Regions from separate parts of the Photobacterium sp. TLY01 genome, predicted to be linked through region 2. Evidence: riboswitches for the same ligand, from Rfam matches in the RefSeq annotation. Region 2 holds a riboswitch; each other region holds the start of a gene.
The links. A riboswitch is a leader RNA that binds a small molecule or an ion and turns the genes downstream of it on or off. The one in region 2 is predicted to bind thiamine pyrophosphate.
Positions count from the first base shown of each region.

Region 1: another riboswitch for thiamine pyrophosphate. It lies ahead of thiB (thiamine ABC transporter substrate binding subunit); the one in region 2 lies ahead of thiD (bifunctional hydroxymethylpyrimidine kinase/phosphomethylpyrimidine kinase).
Region 3: another riboswitch for thiamine pyrophosphate. It lies ahead of thiC (phosphomethylpyrimidine synthase ThiC); the one in region 2 lies ahead of thiD (bifunctional hydroxymethylpyrimidine kinase/phosphomethylpyrimidine kinase).

Region 1 covers NZ_CP090364.1:2,909,553-2,915,572, forward strand. Annotated here, with positions in the region: gene leuC (3-isopropylmalate dehydratase large subunit) at 1-460, shown strand, start outside; gene leuD (3-isopropylmalate dehydratase small subunit) at 478-1,080, shown strand; gene LN341_RS13470 (DUF547 domain-containing protein) at 1,231-2,010, shown strand; TPP riboswitch at 2,106-2,208, shown strand; gene thiB (thiamine ABC transporter substrate binding subunit) at 2,326-3,312, shown strand; gene thiP (thiamine/thiamine pyrophosphate ABC transporter permease ThiP) at 3,329-4,942, shown strand; gene thiQ (thiamine ABC transporter ATP-binding protein) at 4,946-5,671, shown strand; gene LN341_RS13490 (PhoH family protein) at 5,709-6,020, opposite strand, start outside.
Region 2 covers NZ_CP090365.1:933,920-939,939, reverse strand. Annotated here, with positions in the region: gene LN341_RS19920 (hypothetical protein) at 1-115, opposite strand, end outside; gene LN341_RS19915 (family 20 glycosylhydrolase) at 726-3,314, shown strand; gene LN341_RS19910 (VOC family protein) at 3,387-3,737, opposite strand; TPP riboswitch at 3,930-4,027, shown strand; gene thiD (bifunctional hydroxymethylpyrimidine kinase/phosphomethylpyrimidine kinase) at 4,128-5,012, shown strand; gene LN341_RS19900 (ABC transporter ATP-binding protein) at 5,009-5,821, shown strand; partial or broken gene LN341_RS19895 (ABC transporter permease) at 5,889-6,020, shown strand, end outside.
Region 3 covers NZ_CP090364.1:3,281,312-3,287,331, reverse strand. Annotated here, with positions in the region: rRNA gene LN341_RS15270 (23S ribosomal RNA) at 1-207, shown strand, start outside; rRNA gene rrf (5S ribosomal RNA) at 302-417, shown strand; tRNA gene LN341_RS15260 (tRNA-Trp) at 643-719, shown strand; gene crcB (fluoride efflux transporter CrcB) at 928-1,311, opposite strand; gene LN341_RS15250 (universal stress protein) at 1,442-1,882, shown strand; TPP riboswitch at 1,943-2,040, shown strand; gene thiC (phosphomethylpyrimidine synthase ThiC) at 2,166-4,094, shown strand; gene thiE (thiamine phosphate synthase) at 4,091-4,732, shown strand; gene LN341_RS15235 (HesA/MoeB/ThiF family protein) at 4,735-5,490, shown strand; gene thiS (sulfur carrier protein ThiS) at 5,490-5,699, shown strand; gene LN341_RS15225 (thiazole synthase) at 5,701-6,020, shown strand, end outside.

The DNA.
Region 1 (6,020 bases), on a different replicon from region 2:
AGCACTGGCCTACATGGGTCTGGAAGCGGGTAAAAAGCTGGCCGATTTCCCGATTGATAAAGTCTTCATCGGCTCTTGCACCAACTCCCGCATTGAAGATATGCGAGCTGCCGCCGCGGTTGCCAAAGGCCGCAAAGTCGCCCCCCATGTGCAGGCACTGGTGGTGCCCGGTTCTGAGCAGGTCAAAGCACAGGCCGAACGCGAAGGGCTGGACAAAATTTTCATTGAAGCCGGTTTTGAATGGCGCCTGCCGGGCTGCTCTATGTGTCTGGCGATGAACAACGATCGCCTGGGGCCAGGGGAGCGCTGCGCCTCGACCAGTAACCGTAACTTCGAGGGCCGTCAGGGCCGCGATGGCCGCACTCACCTGGTGAGCCCGGCGATGGCCGCTGCCGCCGCCTGTGCCGGTCATTTCGTGGATATCCGCGAGCTGGACCAAGCCACCGTCGCCACCGCCTAATCTGAGAGGAAACAAACATGGCAGGAATCAAACAACATACTGGACTGGTGGTGCCGCTGGATGCCGCGAACGTCGACACTGACGCCATCATTCCGAAGCAGTTTTTGCAGAAAGTGAACCGGACCGGTTTTGGCAAGCACCTGTTTCACGACTGGCGTTTTCTCGATGACGCCGGCCAGCAGCCAAATCCTGAGTTCGTCCTCAACTACCCGCGCTATCAGGGCGCCAGTATCCTGCTGGCCCGTGAAAACTTCGGCTGCGGCTCCTCACGCGAGCACGCCCCCTGGGCCCTGGCTGACTACGGCATCAAGATCATGATTGCGCCGAGCTTTGCCGACATTTTTTATGGTAACGCAATCAACAACCAGATGGTGCCGGTGCGCCTGACGGATACCGAAGTGGACGAGATTTTCCAGTTTGTCGACGCCAACCAGGGCGCTGAGGTGACAGTGGATCTGGAAAGCATGACGGTCAGTGCCAACGGCAAAACCTACGCATTCGAGATTGACGAATTTCGTCGCCACTGCCTGCTGAATGGTCTGGATAACATCGGCCTGACCCTGCAGCACGAAGATAAAATCGCTGCGTATGAAAGTCAGATCCCGGCCTTTCTGGCCTGATCTATACTGTCAGTGCTGACTGACTCAGACACCCTGCTCCGGCAGGGTGTTTTGTTCAGCGCCGGTACCGGAAAGAAACACCCTTTACTTCGGTCTGTTGAATATCAATCTTTTGACAGAGGTGTTCACATGTATCCGCTACGCCAAATCCTGACTGTGTTGAGCATGCTCACCTTGCTCAGCCTGTCTTTCGTCACACTCGCAGCGCCCAAAGCCGATCTCTGGCCTTTGTGGCAGGCCAGCAACCCGGGCAGTACCGAAAAAATTGACCATACCCGCTGGCAAACCCTGCTCAACGACTATCTGCTGGTCGCCCCCGGGCAGACCCGCTTTCGTTATGCCGCGGTCAGCGCGCAGGATAAAACCGCGCTGGCTCGCTATCTGGACCAGCTCACCGCGCTGGACCCGCGCCGCTACAACCGTAATGAGCAATTTGCCTACTGGGTCAACCTGTATAACGCCCTGACGGTCAAAGTGATTCTGGATAACTATCCGGTCAGCTCGATCACCAAACTCGGTGGTTTGTTCAGCTTCGGCCCCTGGGATGAAAAGCTGATCACCATCAGCGGCCAGAGACTGTCACTCAATGATATTGAACACCGCATTTTGCGCCCGATCTGGCAGGATAAGCGAGTTCATTACGTGGTGAACTGTGCCAGTTTAGGCTGCCCGGATCTGCTCCCTGAGGTCATGCAGGCCGATCAGCTGGAGCAGCAACTGGACTTGGCCGCCAGACGCTTTATCAACAGCGAGAAAGGGGTTTCTGTGCGCGGCCAGCGTGTCCGCCTGTCGTCGATTTATGACTGGTATCAGAGTGATTTCGGCACCCTGGCTGAGCTGCAAACACACCTGAATCAATATCTCAGCCGGCCGGTGACCCTGACATCACCAACTTACGATTACGACTGGCGACTCAATGAGCTCAAATAGCCTCAGCTGACAACTGACAACTGACTAGCGCCTCAGGATTCACAGCCGGCCGCAATTGTGGCTGGCAACCTGTCCCGGCCGCGTTTACAATGAGAGCCGTTCTCATGGGGAGTCTTCGGGCTGAGATCGTACGGCGTACGGGACCCATTGAACCTGAACCAGATCATGCTGGCGGAGGAATTGAGAAAAACTGAGAGACAAGAAAGCACATCTTTACCCGCTTATCGTGCCTTTCCGGGAAACCTTCCCTCTCACTCAACCCCGCGCCTTGAAGAAATCGGAATTCCCTGTTTAACAGGAACTCAGGAGCGCTTTGTGAAACACCAACTGATAGCTTTACCCCTGCTGGCTGCCGCCACGTCTGCCGCGGCCGCTCAACCGACTTTAACGGTTTACACCTACAGCTCTTTCACCGCCGACTGGGGACCAGGTCCGGCCATCGAAACGGCTTTCGAAAAAGAATGCGACTGCGATCTTCAGTTTGTCGCCCTCGACGATGGCGTGTCGATCCTCAACCGGGTTCGTCTGGAAGGCAACAGCAGCAAAGCCGATCTGCTGTTAGGACTGGATAACAACCTGATGGCGGAAGCCAAGAAAACCGGCCTGCTGGCCACACACCAGGTCGATACCACGGCGGTTACCCTTCCGGGCGGCTGGAACGATGACACCTTTGTGCCTTTCGACTATGGTTACTTCGCTTTCATTTATGACAGCAAGAAACTGAGCAACCCGCCAGAGAGCCTGAAAGCCCTGGTTGAGCGCGACGATCTGACCATGATTTACCAGGATCCGCGCACCTCAACGCCGGGACAGGGTCTGATGCTGTGGGTGAAATCTGTCTATGGCGATCAAGCCGCCGCAGCCTGGCAGCAACTGGCGAAGAAAACCGTGACTGTGACCAAAGGCTGGTCAGAGGCCTACAATATGTTCCTCAAGGGCGAGGCCGATCTGGTGCTCTCTTACACCACCTCACCGGCCTACCACCTGATTGCCGAGCAAGACGACAAGTACAAAGCCGCCAACTTCAGCGAAGGGCACTATCTGCAGGTGGAAGTCGCCGCTAAACTCAAAAACAGCCGCAACAGTGCGCTGGCTGATCAGTTCCTGGCCTTCATGCTGACCCCGGGCTTCCAGTCACAGATTCCAACCGGAAACTGGATGTATCCGGTGACCAATCAGACACTGCCAGAAGGCTTCAGCAGCCTGCCCCTGCCTGCCAAGTCGCTGGAATTTTCCGCCGATGAAGTCGCGAAAGAGCGTAAAAGCTGGATTCGCGAGTGGCAGACTGCCCTGACCCAGTAAGGCAATAGGACAGATCTTGTTACTCTCCCGTTCCAGCCTGCCCGGCCTGTTCAGCGCCGGGCTGATCCTGATTGTCGTCGGCGGGGCGCTCAGCGCGCTGCTGACTCAGGCCACCGAACTGCAGCCGCTCAGCTTGTGGCAGGATCCTTACCTGCGTCATGTCACGGCCTTCAGCTTCAAGCAAGCGCTGCTCTCGACCCTGCTCAGTGTGATACCGGCGATTCCTGTGGCTTACGCCCTGTCGCGACGCCGTTTCCCGGGCCGCACGATACTACTGCGCTTATTCGCGATGACAGTGGTGCTGCCGGTACTGGTGGCGGTATTCGGCCTGCTGGCAATTTATGGCAACAGTGGTTTGCTGGCCCAATGGCTGGCCGCTTTAGACATGCGTCTGCCGTTCAGTATTTACGGTCTCAACGGCATTCTGCTTGCCCATGTGTTCCTGAATCTGCCGCTGGCAAGCCGTTTACTGCTACAAAGTCTGGAAGGCATTCCGGCCGAACAGCATCAGTTGGCTGCCCATCTGGGCATGAAAGGCTGGCCGCTGTTCCGGCTGGTTGCCTGGCCGCGGCTGCGCCAGCAACTGCCGCAGGTCGCCGGGCTGGTGTTCATGCTGTGCTTTACCAGCTTTGCGGTCATTATGTCGCTCGGTGGCGGCCCGAAAGCCACCACAATCGAGCTGGCCATCTATCAGGCGCTGAGGTACGACTTTGATCTGGCTGCCGGTGCCATGCTGGCGTTATGGCAGATGCTACTGTGCTGCTCGTTGGTGTTGTTCAGCCAGCGCTTTGCCAAACCGCTGTCCACACTCAGCGGCCGGGTCCGCCAGGGGCATCCGAATTATCTCGACAGCCACACGGCAAGGGTGTGGGACGGATGCTGGATTGGCTTGGTACTCTTGTTAGTTCTGCCGCCTATGCTGGCGGTCCTGAGTGCCGGTCTGAACAGCCAGCTACCGCAACTGCTGGCCACCCCGGCCCTGTGGCAGGCCGTGACCCACTCGTTACAGATCGCAGCGCTGGCCTGTGTGCTGGCACTGATCAGCGGTATCACCATACTCTGTGCCAGCCGTTACTGGCGGCTGCAACGCTACCGCCTCTCTGCCGACGGACTGGAGCTGATCGGCACCATTATTCTGGTCACTCCAGGGCTGGTGATCAGCACGGGGTTGTTTTTGCTGCTGCGCGAATTCACCGACGTCTTTGCCTCAGCCTTTTGGGTCGTGGTGGCCGTCAATGCCCTGATGGCACTGCCTTATGTGATCAAAACCCTGAGCCAGCCGATGCTGCATCTCGCCCAGCAATACAATCCGCTGTGCCAGAGCTTGGGCATGCGCGGCCTGTCGCGCCTGTACCTGGTGGAATGGCGGGCACTGCGTAAACCGATTGCGCAGGCGATGGCGATCAGCTTCGTGCTGTCACTGGGCGATCTGGGCGCGATTGCGCTGTTCGGCAGCCAGGATTTTCAGACCCTGCCCCTGTACCTGTTCCAGCTGATGGACAGTTATCAGATGGAAGCCGCCGCCGTTGCCGCCCTGCTGTTGCTCTTGCTCAGCCTGGGCATTTTCACTGCGGTGGAAAACCTGCTCTTGCCCCGCTCTCCCTCATCTGCCCGCACTGCGAATGGATAACGTATGACTGCACCTATGCTCTCTTTGTCGCAACTGAGCCATTGCTACCGCCACCCTCATCAGGCGCCGATGCAGCTCAGCTTTGATCTGTCGGTCGCACCGGGAGATATTCTGGCGGTGATCGGCCCCAGCGGGGCGGGCAAAAGTACCCTGCTGGCGATGATCGCCGGCTTTCTCAAGCCGGACAGCGGCGAGCTGAGGATCAACGGTGAAGTGATCGACCGGCAAAATCCGGCCGAAAGGCCGCTGTCGATCCTGTTTCAGGATCACAACCTGTTTCCGCATCTGAGCGTGTTTGACAATATTGCGCTGGGGATCCATCCCGGGCTGCGCCTCAGCGCCGCTGACAAAGCCTCCGTCAAAGACGCGGCAGAACGGGTCGGTATTGGCCGTTATCTGGATCGCTTGCCTGAGCAGTTATCCGGCGGTCAAAAACAGCGGGTGGCTGTGGCACGCTGCCTGGTCAGACACCGTCCGCTTCTCTTGCTGGATGAGCCGTTTTCCGCGCTGGATCCGGCGCTGCGACAAGAAATGCTGGATCTGATTGCCAGTCTGGCCAAAGAAGCCGGGATCACGGTACTGATGATCACCCACAGTCCGGACGATGCCCTGAAAATTGCCGATCACTGCGCCTTTGTCGAACAGGGAGAAATCCGGGTATGCGGCCCCACCCAGCAAGTGCTGGGGGAGCCGGAAGATGAAAGATTAAGGAAGTATCTCGGGCGATGAATGCTGAAGATCCGCTCAGCGGATCCCGCCCGGTGAATTACAGATTTTCTTCAGCAAATTCCGCCAGACGGCTGCGGACCACACCATTGAGGTAGATGTTGGCGCTGCCCTCGAAGTTCTTAAATCGTTCAACGATATAGGTTAAGCCTGATGTGACAGGCGACAGGTAAGTGGAATCGATCTGCGCCAGGTTACCGGAACAGACCAGCTTAGTGCCTTCACCACAGCGGGTGATGATGGTCTTGATTTGCGACGCGGTCAGGTTCTGACACTCATCCAGCAACACGAAAGCGTTCTGAATCGAGCGGCCGCGCATGAAATTGATGGATTTAAACTGAATATTGGCTTT
Region 2 (6,020 bases):
GGGCTCCATCAATAGAAAAAACTTCGACCTTGTGATCAATCAAATTTTCAAGCGTCTCTTCATCACAGCCAGCCAGGGCCAGTAATGAGCATAAAATTACTGCTGCTCTTGTCATATTATTATCCTTTGTCGTATCAGGTTATTGCCGGGTGAGTATCTTCTACCAGTGAGCGGAAATCCACTTCTAATCGTGAAACTGATAGCTGGCTGCCATTTTTGCAAAGCAACTGATTTGTTTACTGAATGGATTTACATTTTATGTGTAAGTCGCCGCTTTTATACCCAACATGGTGGCCGTCTTTGTTGAAATCTGTGTGCTGTTCATGACACTTTGCGTTAAAATCACCGTTCATCAGCAAGAATCAGTATGATTTCCCCGAATTTCAATACACGTTCTACCTCAGAATAATTCATCTGCTGAAGCAGTCCTTCAGCACCTGGTTATCAGTGCTCAATATTTTATAACGCGTAGTAAGCACGATTCACGCTGACACCACAGTTGCCAGAAATGCCCTGCGAAACCAGGCATCATCTCCCACCCCGCTTAAAATTAAATCTCCATCACGAACATCTGTTGATTTTATGTACAGCAAGTATGCTTTATTAGGCACAGCTGCCAGTTTTACTATCTTTTTTTGAATTTTTTGCTGTTGCTATTTTCATCAATCAGCTCTTGTAGTTAGGCTAGAAATGTTTATTTCGCTCATCAAAAAAAGGAACCTAAGATGATAAAAACGTCAGTATTAGCACTTGCATTGTCAGCTGTATTTGCTGCACCTGCGATGGCTATTCCTGCTGCAGACCTGGACCAGCTAGGTCAGGGGTTGGATGTGACTTACACCGTTTTGGATAACACTCAGGATGACTGGGTCACTTTCCGCGCGAAGATTGATTTCACAAACCAAAGCAGTAAAACATTACCCGCGACAGGTTGGTCAATTTACTTCAGCCATATTCGCATGGTTGAAAGTGTCTTAACCGACCAGGTGAAAATCAGCCATGTTAACGGGGATATGTTTAAACTCGAGCCTACCGCAAACTTTGTACCTCTGGCTCCGGGACAATCGCTTGCCATTGAGTTTGACGCAGCAAACTGGCAGGTCGCAAAAACTGACGTAATGCCAAACTGGTATTTCGTGTCTGAAGATCAGGGCCAGACCATCACATCGCTGATCACCAGTACCAGTAACCGCGTGAATGGCCTGGTCCCGACCAAGCCATCAGAAGAACTTCCTTTCGTAGCGGATTTTTCAACGCCACAACAATGGAAACGTTATGGAAGTGCTGCCATAACCGATTTTTACGATCCTTTTACCGCGCAAGACAGATACCAGCGTAATGCTGATCTCAATGTCATCAGCAATGCCAATGGCGTGATTCCTACGCCAGCCGAAATGACGCTTGGTACTGGTGATGTCACGCTGGATTCAACCTGGGTCATCGTTTACGGCAACGGTTATGAAGATCAGGCCATGTTCCTGGCCAACCAACTGGGTATCACCGCTGCGCCCTGGTCACCCACGACACAAAAACGTATCAATATGGGCTGGGGCCAGGTCAACATCAATGGCGTCCAAAAATGGGAAGAGGCATATAACCTAAACGTTGACGCCGCCAGTGAGGTCATCACCATCGGTGCTGCAGATCCTGCAGGTGCACTTTATGCCTCCCAGTCATTGTTGCAATTAATTGACGGCAATAAAGTTCCCGCAGTACAGATTGCTGATGCCCCTCGTTTTGCATACCGTGGCTTCTCCGTCGATGCAGTCCGTAACTTCCGTACCAAAGATTCGATTCTTCAGCTACTCGACCAAATGGCCGCATTTAAACTGAACAAACTGCACTTGCGCCTGGCTGATGATGAAGGCTGGCGTATAGAAATTGCCGGTTTGCCTGAGCTGACAGATGTTGGTGCAACACGCTGTCATGATCCTGAAGAAAAAACCTGTCTGTTACCTTTCCTGGGGGCTGGCCCTGAGGGTTCACCTGAATCCAATGGTTATTACACAGCGGCAGACTATCAGGAAATTCTGAGCCATGCCGCTGCACTGAACATCGAAGTCGTGCCAGAGATCGATATCCCAGGACATGCACACGCGGCGATCAAAGCGATGGAAGCTCGCTATGACCATTACGCGGCACAAGGAAACATGGCAGAAGCGAACAAATATCTGCTGACCGATTTTAACGATACCACTCAGTATCTGTCGGTTCAGATGTTCACAGACAACGCCATCAACGTGTGTATGGAATCAACCTATAACTTTGTTGATGCCGTCGTGAGCGGCCTTGTCAGCCTGCATCAGGGCGTTCAGCCCCTCAAAACCTTCCACTTCGGGGGTGACGAAATTGCTGGTGCGTGGATTAACTCGCCTGCCTGTCAGGATTTCATTGCCAACAATACTGATGGTGTGAACAGCGTCTCGGATCTGAGCCGTTACTTTGTTGAACGTATTTCTGTGATCACAGCCAACTATGGTCTGGATATGGCAGGCTGGGAAGACGGACTGATGCACGATGGTCAGGTTTACCCTCGCTCACAAATGGCAAACAGCCAGCTCTGGGGGAACGCATGGCAGAATATCTGGGAATGGGGTGTCGCAGATCGTGCCTACAATCTGGCCAATAACGACTATAAAGTCGTCTATAACCATGCGACCCACCTGTACTTTGACCACCCATATGAGCCCGATCCAAACGAGCGTGGCTACTACTGGGCACCACGCTTTACCGACACCCGTAAAACCTTTGGTTTCATGCCAGATGATGTCTTCGCCAATGCTGACTTCACTCGCGCCGGTGCACCGATCACCAAAGCCGAAGTGGTTGCTTCAGCAGGTGTGAAAAAGCTGCTCAAGCCTGAGAATGTTCTGGGTCTTCAGGGATCGCTCTGGGCCGAAACTGTCCGTACCGAAGACCAGTTTGAAGGGATGGTCTTCCCTCGCGTGTTAGGCCTGGCTGAACGTGCCTGGCACACGGCTACTTGGGAAGCCAATGACAACGCTGGCATTGCTTTGGATGAAACCGGACGTAACACAGATTACAACCAGTTCGCCAACCTGCTGGGTCAGAAAGTACTGCCGAAACTGGAGCAAGCGGGTATCGCGTTTAACCTGCCAGTTCCCGGCGGTGTGATTGAGAATGGTGTCCTTCAAGCCAATTCGACGTTCCCGGGTCTGACGATTGAGTACTCAACCGATCAAGGCGCGAGCTGGCAGTCGTACGACCATCTCAACCCACCCGCGGTTGCGGCAGGTGTTCAGCTGAGAACTGTTTCCGGTCTGCGAGCCAGCCGGGTAGCAACAGTTAACTAAGTGATATCACCGACTCACAGAGCTCCTTCGGGAGCTCTGTTTCATTTCAACCCTGATGTTCTGACCCTGAGCTTATTCAGACCATACTGCCAGTTCATTACCACTTGGCTCAGTGAAGTGAAAGCGTCTGCCGCCAGGAAAAGAAAAAATCGGCTTCACAATCACCCCACCTGCCGCGATCACGGCCTGTTCAGTGGCTTCCAGATTGTCACTGTAAATCACAATCAGTGCAGACCCTTTTTCAACCTGAGAAAACAATGGCGCAGCATAAAATCCGCCATCCAGCCCCTGCTCTGAAAATGCAGTGTATTCATCACCATAATCGATGAATGACCAGCCAAAAACGCGCTCAAAAAACGCCTTTGTCTTAGATAGTTGGGCTGCGGGAAATTCAACATAATTTATTTGATGGTGCTTTTTCACTGTGGCGGCTCCTTAATGGCTGATTTCAAAAGACATGATCGACAACGAAAGCTTAGCTGGTTTTACCTCATTAAACTCACCTGTCACCAATTTGGTGTAATTCTTTTGCTTTCTGAGAAACAACAAGGTTAGAATGACCGGCGCGAAAAAGTGCTTAAATGTTAGTTTCAGCACATCGCATCAGATGAAGAAATACGTTAGTCGGGGAGCCGTAAGGCTGAGACCACAGAGTGGGACCCGTTGAACCTGATCCAGTTAATACTGGCGTAGGGAACTAGCAGCATTGCCCGTCACCTTCTCATCCTGACCAGGATGCTCACGAAGTGTAACCCGGCGACTGTTCGTCACCCCTGCGTAATCAAACGATGATTTTGATAGCAAGGGATGCCGATGAACACGCCCACAATAGCCAAACCTTCTCCGTTAAATAATCCTGCACGTACTCCGATTACGCTGACCATTGCCGGTTCAGACAGCGGCGGCGGTGCGGGCATTCAGGCAGACATTAAAGCGATTTCAGCAACAGGTGGCTATGCCTGTTCCGTCATCACTGCACTGACGGCGCAAAATACACTGGGTGTCTCCGGCATCTTTCCTGTCAGCCCTGCGTTTGTTGAACAGCAATTGGATGCCGTTTTCAGTGATCTCGACATCCGGGCCGTCAAAATCGGGATGCTGAGTGATGCCGGTATCATCCAGGCCGTCGCAAAAAAGCTTCGCCAGTACCAGCCTGAATTTATCGTGCTGGACCCTGTGATGGTGGCCACCAGCGGGGATCTTTTACTCGAAGAAGACGCTATCAGTACGCTGAAAAATGAACTCATTCCTTTAGCCAACCTGATAACCCCGAACCTTCCCGAGGCCGTGACACTCACAGGCTCCGCCGGCCGGCATATCGATCCACCAGCCCTCAAGTGTCTTGATCAAGAAATGCTGATTGAGCAACTCAGAGCCATCAGCAACAATGCTGTGTTGCTCAAAGGCGGTCATTGGGAACATGACGCATTCAGCACGGATTACCTGATTACAAAAAGTGACACCGTCACCATTTCAGCCGAGCGTGTAGTAACTCGTAATACTCACGGTACAGGGTGCACTTTATCCGCTGCTATTGCCTCCTACCTGGCACAAGGCTTTAGCCTCGCCGACGCTGTCAATCAAGGCAAAACATATCTGACCGAAGCCCTGTGCCATGCAGATCTGCTCAGCATTGGTCAGGGACACGGACCCGTTCATCACTTCTATGCACTTCACTCGTTGAGGGATCAGGGATGAGCACATTCACTCCCCCGGTAAGTTATCCATTATTGCCGCCTGAAACTGAATTGAACAAACCCGGTATTCATATAAAGCAGCTGAGCTTGGCCTTTTCAGGTCAAAAGATCCCTTTATTCAGCCAGTTGGATTTAACGCTCCAGCCCGGGCAATGGCATTGCATTCTGGGTCAGAGTGGCTGCGGTAAAACCACTTTGCTGCGCCTGCTCGCCGATCTGTTACCCAAAGATGTGGCATGGAGCGGCGAACTGTCTGCTTCTGATAACCAAAGTATCAGTGGCCGTGTCGCCTATATGGCGCAGCAAGATCTGCTGCTACCCTGGTTAAATGTTCTGGACAACGTCTGCTTCAGCTTCAGACTGAAACAGGGTAAGGCCAGTGCAGCCGTGCAGGAGCGTGCAATCCAGCTCCTCCATCGAGTTGGATTAGGTGAAAAATTGCACGCCCGTCCATCGCAATTATCAGGGGGAATGCGACAGCGCGTTGCGCTTGTTCGCACCTTAATTCAGGACAAACCGCTGGTGTTAATGGATGAACCGTTTTCCGCTCTGGACGCCGTGACAAGATATAAGCTCCAGGATCTCGCCACTGAGTTGCTGGCTCAGCGCACCGTTCTGCTGATCACCCATGATCCTCAGGAAGCATTAAGGCTGGGTCACCACCTGTTTTTAATGCAAGGGAGACCAGGACGATTAAAGCATTTGCCCATTCCCGAAGGTGCACCGCCGAGAGCCATCAACGCTGAACTGGCCGTCAAACAACAAGCCATTATCGAGCAACTTTCCAGCCAGGGTGAGCGCAATGTTTAAAGCACTGGCAGACAAACGTGTGTTGACACCGATGAATTTTCGGCCACTTTTTCATCATTCTCTGAGTCGACTTGCGCTCAGTTCGGCGGTTCTGATCGGTTTCTGGCAGGGTATTGTCAGCCTGTTTCAGCTTCCCGGCTTTATTCTGCCGGCGCCGCTCGCCGTATTCCGCAAATTAATTCAGCGCCATGATGTCTTA
Region 3 (6,020 bases), on a different replicon from region 2:
TGTCGCCAGACGCATTGCCCGGTAGCTAAGTTCGGCATCGATAACCGCTGAAAGCATCTAAGCGGGAAGCGAGCCCTGAGATGAGTCATCCCTGAGGCTTTAAGCCTCCTGAAGGGCTGTTCGAGACTAGAACGTTGATAGGCAGGGTGTGTAAGCGTTGTGAGGCGCTCAGCTAACCTGTACTAATTGCCCGTGAGGCTTAACCATACAACACCCAAGGGGTTTTAGCGGACTCCATAAGCACTTGAATGATGTGCTGAGAACTTAAGTCAGATTTTCCAAGATTGTTGAATAAATTTTGCTTGGCGACCATAGCGTTGCGGACCCACCTGATCCCATGTCGAACTCAGACGTGAAACGCAGCAGCGCCGATGGTAGTGTGGGGTCTCCCCATGTGAGAGTAGGACATCGCCAGGCTTCCTTTTAAAAAAGGCCACCCTAATCGGGTGGCCTTTTTGCTTTTTCAGGATTCTGGATCTGCTGAGTGAGTCGATTGGTTGGTGAAAGTGATGCGCAACATCTGAAGATCGCGCGTATTGCAAGTTGTTGATGTTTTAGTAGTCGATCGACAAAGTAATCAGTCATTTTCAGGCGGAAGGGCTGGTAATTCTCGTTCAGCTGTATACAATACTTACCAATTCTAGGGGATTAGTTCAGTCCGGTAGAACGTCGGTCTCCAAAACCGAATGTCGGCGGTTCGAATCCGTCATCCCCTGCCAAATACAAAAGCCTCGTCTTCGGACGGGGCTTTGTTGTTTCTGAAGGTCAGCTCATGCGCTGTGAACGTCAGCCCGCTGGGGTGCCAGTCCTATCGTCCGTCATCCCCTGTCAGTTTTAGTAACCTTGTCATCCATGTCTAAATGTCCGCGGTGGTAAGTATCTGTGGAAATTTGCAGTGGTTGAAGACATTATGAATCATGCATCCGCTTATCCACGCTGAAGCAACTGAAATCCCACGAAGCAAGCAAATAGGCTCAGAGATAAGTTCAGCATCATATTCAAGCCAGCCTTAATATAGGCGCCTTGCTGGAGCAGTATCAGGTTATCCATCGAAAACGTAGAAAAAGTCGTTAGCGCTCCCAGCATGCCGATGCCAATCAATGGACGCCAGGGAGCTGCCTCTATCATGCCCTGGTTCAGTGCCGAGCTCAGCATACCCATCATCAATGAACCGATGATGTTGACGGCCAGCGTTCCGTACGGGAATCCCTTGCCTAATAAAATCACCGAGAGTTCAGCAATCAGATAGCGTGAGCAGGCGCCGACCGCCCCGCCAATCGCCACATAGCCCAGAATAATCAGTTGGTTCATAGAAAGCCCAGATGGTGACAGAATCATTACATGCTATGGTCAAAAGACAGGAAAAAGTCTGATACCACAAAGCGACGTGCTTCTCACATGACGGTTACTACATTGTGCACTAATCCTAGCAGGAGTAGCGATGATTATGGGTATGTACCATACCATTTTACTGGCAATTAACCCGGATGATTTGAATGTAAAACAGTTAGTTGTAAAAGCCGGTGTGATTGCCAAGCAAAACAATGCAGATCTGCATCTGGCCTATGTAGAGCCGGGTGTAGGTAATGTCAGCTTTCTGGATATCGATTTACAGCTCGACGAGGCGCATAACGAGCAGGAGCTGAGAAGAATGGCTCAGTTGTCTGATCTGGCAAAGCATTCACCACGTCCGATTGCGGCGATTCATCTGGCCGACGGTGATGTTGCCGAACATCTGATTGCGCTGGGGAAGACGATCAAAGTCGATTTAGTGATCACGGGGAACTACAAACCCGGCATTCATTGGCTGGGTGATATACGTTATGAGCTGGCGCAACACTTGAAGTGTGATGTGCTGATCTGCCAGCAGAAAACGCTGTAGTGGTGTAGGGATGAAAAAGACGACTTGCTGAGCGGGTGATGCTTCCTTATACTCTTTGACTGAAACTTGTCGGAGTGCCAACTGGCTGAGACCGCATTGCGGGATCCGTTGAACCTGATCAGATTAGTATCTGCGAAGGGAACAAGAGAAAATCTTCTGCCTAGCTGTACCTTTAGCGTACTGCTGCTGTATCAGACGATGCGACACGCCCTACATGTGTCCGCCTCTTGTTTACGCGCCCATCCGTCAAGCAACTTCCCTAACATTGAAAAAGGAAATTGCTATGTCGAATCGCAAACAAGCGAGACTGGAAGCGAAACAATTCATTGATTCACTCACCACCCAAGCCTACCCCAATTCCCGGAAAGTCTATGTCACCGGCAGCCGGGATGATATCCGTGTCGGCATGCGTGAAATCGCCCAGGCCGATTCTTTGGTCGGCGGCGATAAAAACAACCCTATCTTTGAGCCAAACGAGCCGATTCGAGTGTATGACACCTCCGGCTTTTATACCGATCCTGAGCAATCCATTGATATCTATAACGGCCTGCCGACACTGCGTGAAAGCTGGATTGAGGAGCGCGGCGATACCGAACTGCTGGATGAGCTGAGCTCAGCATATTCCAAAGAGCGTCTGGCCGATGACACGCTGGATGATTTGCGTTTTGCCCACCGAGCCCGCGTACGCCGTGCGAAAGCTGGCCAGTGTGTGACTCAGATGCACTATGCCCGTCAGGGCATGATTACGCCGGAGATGGAATATATCGCGATCCGGGAAAATATGGGTCGCGCTCAGTATCGTGATGAGGTGTTGAATCAGCAACATCCGGGACACAGCTTTGGTGCCAATCTGCCCAAAGACATCACCCCAGAGTTTGTTCGCAAAGAAGTCGCGGAAGGCCGTGCGATTATTCCGTCGAACATTAACCACCCGGAATCCGAGCCGATGATCATTGGCCGCAACTTCCTGGTGAAAGTGAATGCCAATATCGGTAACTCGGCCGTGACCTCTTCAATCGAGGAAGAAGTGGAAAAACTGGTGTGGTCGACCCGCTGGGGCGGCGATACCGTGATGGATCTGTCGACCGGCCGAAATATTCACGAAACCCGCGAATGGATCATCCGTAACAGCCCGGTGCCCATTGGGACTGTCCCTATGTATCAGGCGCTGGAGAAGGTCAATGGTGTGGCTGAAAACCTGACCTGGGAAGTCTTCCGCGACACCTTGCTGGAGCAAGCGGAGCAGGGGGTCGACTATTTTACGATTCACGCCGGTGTATTGTTACGCTTTGTCCCGATGACCGCCAAGCGGGTAACCGGAATTGTTTCCCGCGGTGGTTCTATCATGGCGAAATGGTGTCTGGCGCACCACAAAGAAAGCTTTTTGTATGAGCATTTTCGTGAAATTTGCGAGATCTGCGCCCAGTACGATATCTCCCTGTCGCTGGGTGACGGCCTGCGTCCCGGTTCAGTTGCTGATGCCAATGATGAAGCCCAGTTCAGTGAGCTGCGCACTTTAGGCGAGCTGACTAAGATAGCCTGGGAGTACGATGTCCAGGTAATGATTGAAGGCCCGGGACATGTCCCGATGCACCTGATCAAAGAGAACATGGATGAGCAGCTCAAGCACTGCCATGAAGCACCGTTTTATACTTTAGGCCCGCTGACCACCGACATTGCCCCGGGCTACGACCATATTACTTCTGGTATTGGTGCGGCGATGATCGGCTGGTTTGGCTGCGCCATGCTGTGCTATGTCACGCCGAAAGAGCATTTAGGTCTGCCGAACAAAGACGATGTCAAAACCGGTCTGATCACCTATAAGCTGTGTGCCCACGCCGCTGATCTGGCCAAAGGTCATCCCGGGGCGCAGGTGCGTGATAATGCCCTGTCCAAAGCCCGTTTCGAATTCCGCTGGGAAGATCAGTTCAATCTCGGATTGGACCCGGATACTGCGCGGGCTTTCCATGATGAAACGCTGCCACAGGAATCGGGCAAAGTGGCTCACTTCTGCTCGATGTGCGGACCGAAATTCTGTTCGATGAAGATCTCCCAGGAAGTGCGGGATTACGCCAAAGCGCAAGAGGACGCTCAGGTGATTCAAATGCTCGAGGATCCCTTGGAGGGGATGCGCCAGAAAGCGGAGGAGTTTCGGGACAAGGGCAGCGAGCTCTACCACAAGGCGAAAACCCATGAGGAACAGCAGGCATGAGTGAGGTGATGCAAGCGTCATTTCCTGTGATGGAGGGCGGCATCGGTCCGCTCTATCCGGTTGTTGATGATGTCCGCTGGATTGCCCGATTGCTGCCGCTTGGGGTGAAAACTGTTCAGTTGCGGATCAAAGATCCAGCGCATCCTGAGCTGGAGGCGCAGATTATTGATGCGATTCGTCTGGGCCGGGAGCACAACGCCCAGGTGTTTATTAACGACTACTGGCAGCTGGCGCTCAGGCACGGTGCTTACGGTGTGCACCTGGGGCAGGAAGAGCTGGATATCGCGGATCTCGATGCGCTGCGCCAGGCAAATATCCGCCTGGGGGTATCAACCCGAACGGCGGCTGAGCTGCAACGCGGTCTGGCACTGGCACCCAGCTATGTAGCGATCGGCCATATTTTCCCGACCCCGACCAAAGACATGCCGACTCCACCACAAGGGATCGCTCAGTTAAAAGCGCACCTCGGCACAGTGGCCGGCCGCTATCCGACGGTCGCCATCGGCGGGATTGATCTCACCAATGTTGCAGATGTCTGGCAGACGGGCGTGTCCTGTGTGGCTGTGGTGCGGGCTGTGACAGCGGCAGCGGATCTCGAGCAGGCACTGGCGGCATTTGCTGACAAGCTGGTGAGGTAGTCATGCTGACAGACGAGTCTTTCTTGCGCTACCAGCGCCAGGTGCAGCTACCGGAAATCGGAGAGCAGGGCCAGCAGGCCCTGCAGCAGGCCAGGGTGCTGATTATCGGTGCGGGCGGGCTTGGCGCACCGGCAGCCTTATATCTGGCGGCGGCGGGCGTTGGCAGCCTGGTGATTGCCGATGGTGACAAGGTTGAGCGCTCCAACCTCCAGCGGCAGATTATCTACCGTGATGATAATCAGGGTGAGAGCAAAGCACAGGCCGCCGTGACGCAGATCAAGGCGCTCAATCCGCTGATCCGTGCCCGTGCAGTGACAGCCAGACTGGCCAAGCTGCAACTGGCGATGGAAATCAGTCTGGCTGATGTGGTGCTTGATTGTACCGATAACTTTGCCAGCCGCCATGCCATTAATCAGGCCTGCTTTGAGCACGGTAAACGGCTGATCTCTGCCGCGGCGATTCGCTGGCAGGGGCAACTGATGAGCTTTGATTTTCGCACCCGGCAGGGGCCTTGCTACCACTGCTTATTTCCGAACGGCGAGATGAAAGCCCCGCAGAACTGCAGTGAATCCGGGATTGCCGGACCTGTGGTCGGCATTATGGGAACCTTTCAGGCGCTGCAGGCGGTGAAAGCCATCACTGACAGCGGTGATCTCTGTGTCCGTCAGTTCCGCCAGTTCGACGGCCTCAGCCTGCAATGGCAGCAGTTTGCCTTGCCTGCCAACCCGCAATGTCCTGTATGTAGTAAGGAATCTTGATGACCACGATAACCGTTCTGGTGAACGACAAAGCCATGCAGCTGGCGGCACAAAGCTCGCTGCAACAGCTGCTGGAGCAATTGGCGATGCCGCTGGATGCCACAGCAGTTGCGCTCAATCAGGCCATTTTGGGCCGCGAGTTCTGGGCCGAGCAACGGCTCAATGACGGCGATGAAATCGCCTTGTTTCAAGCCATAGCAGGAGGCTGACATGCTGACCATTGCCGATAAAACCTTTTCATCCCGCCTTTTTACCGGAACGGGCAAATATGCTGGCCGGGACGTGATGGCAAAGTCAATTATTGCATCCGGTTCTGAGCTGGTGACCATGGCATTGAAGCGGGTGGATATTGATAACCGAGATGATGACATTCTTGCCCCGTTGCGTGAGGCGGGAGTCAACCTGCTGCCGAATACCTCGGGAGCCAAGAATGCCAAAGAAGCGATCTTTGCCGCCCAGCTGGCCCGTGAAGCGCTGGGAACCAACTGGCTGAAACTGGAAATCCACCCGGATCCCAAGTACCTGATGCC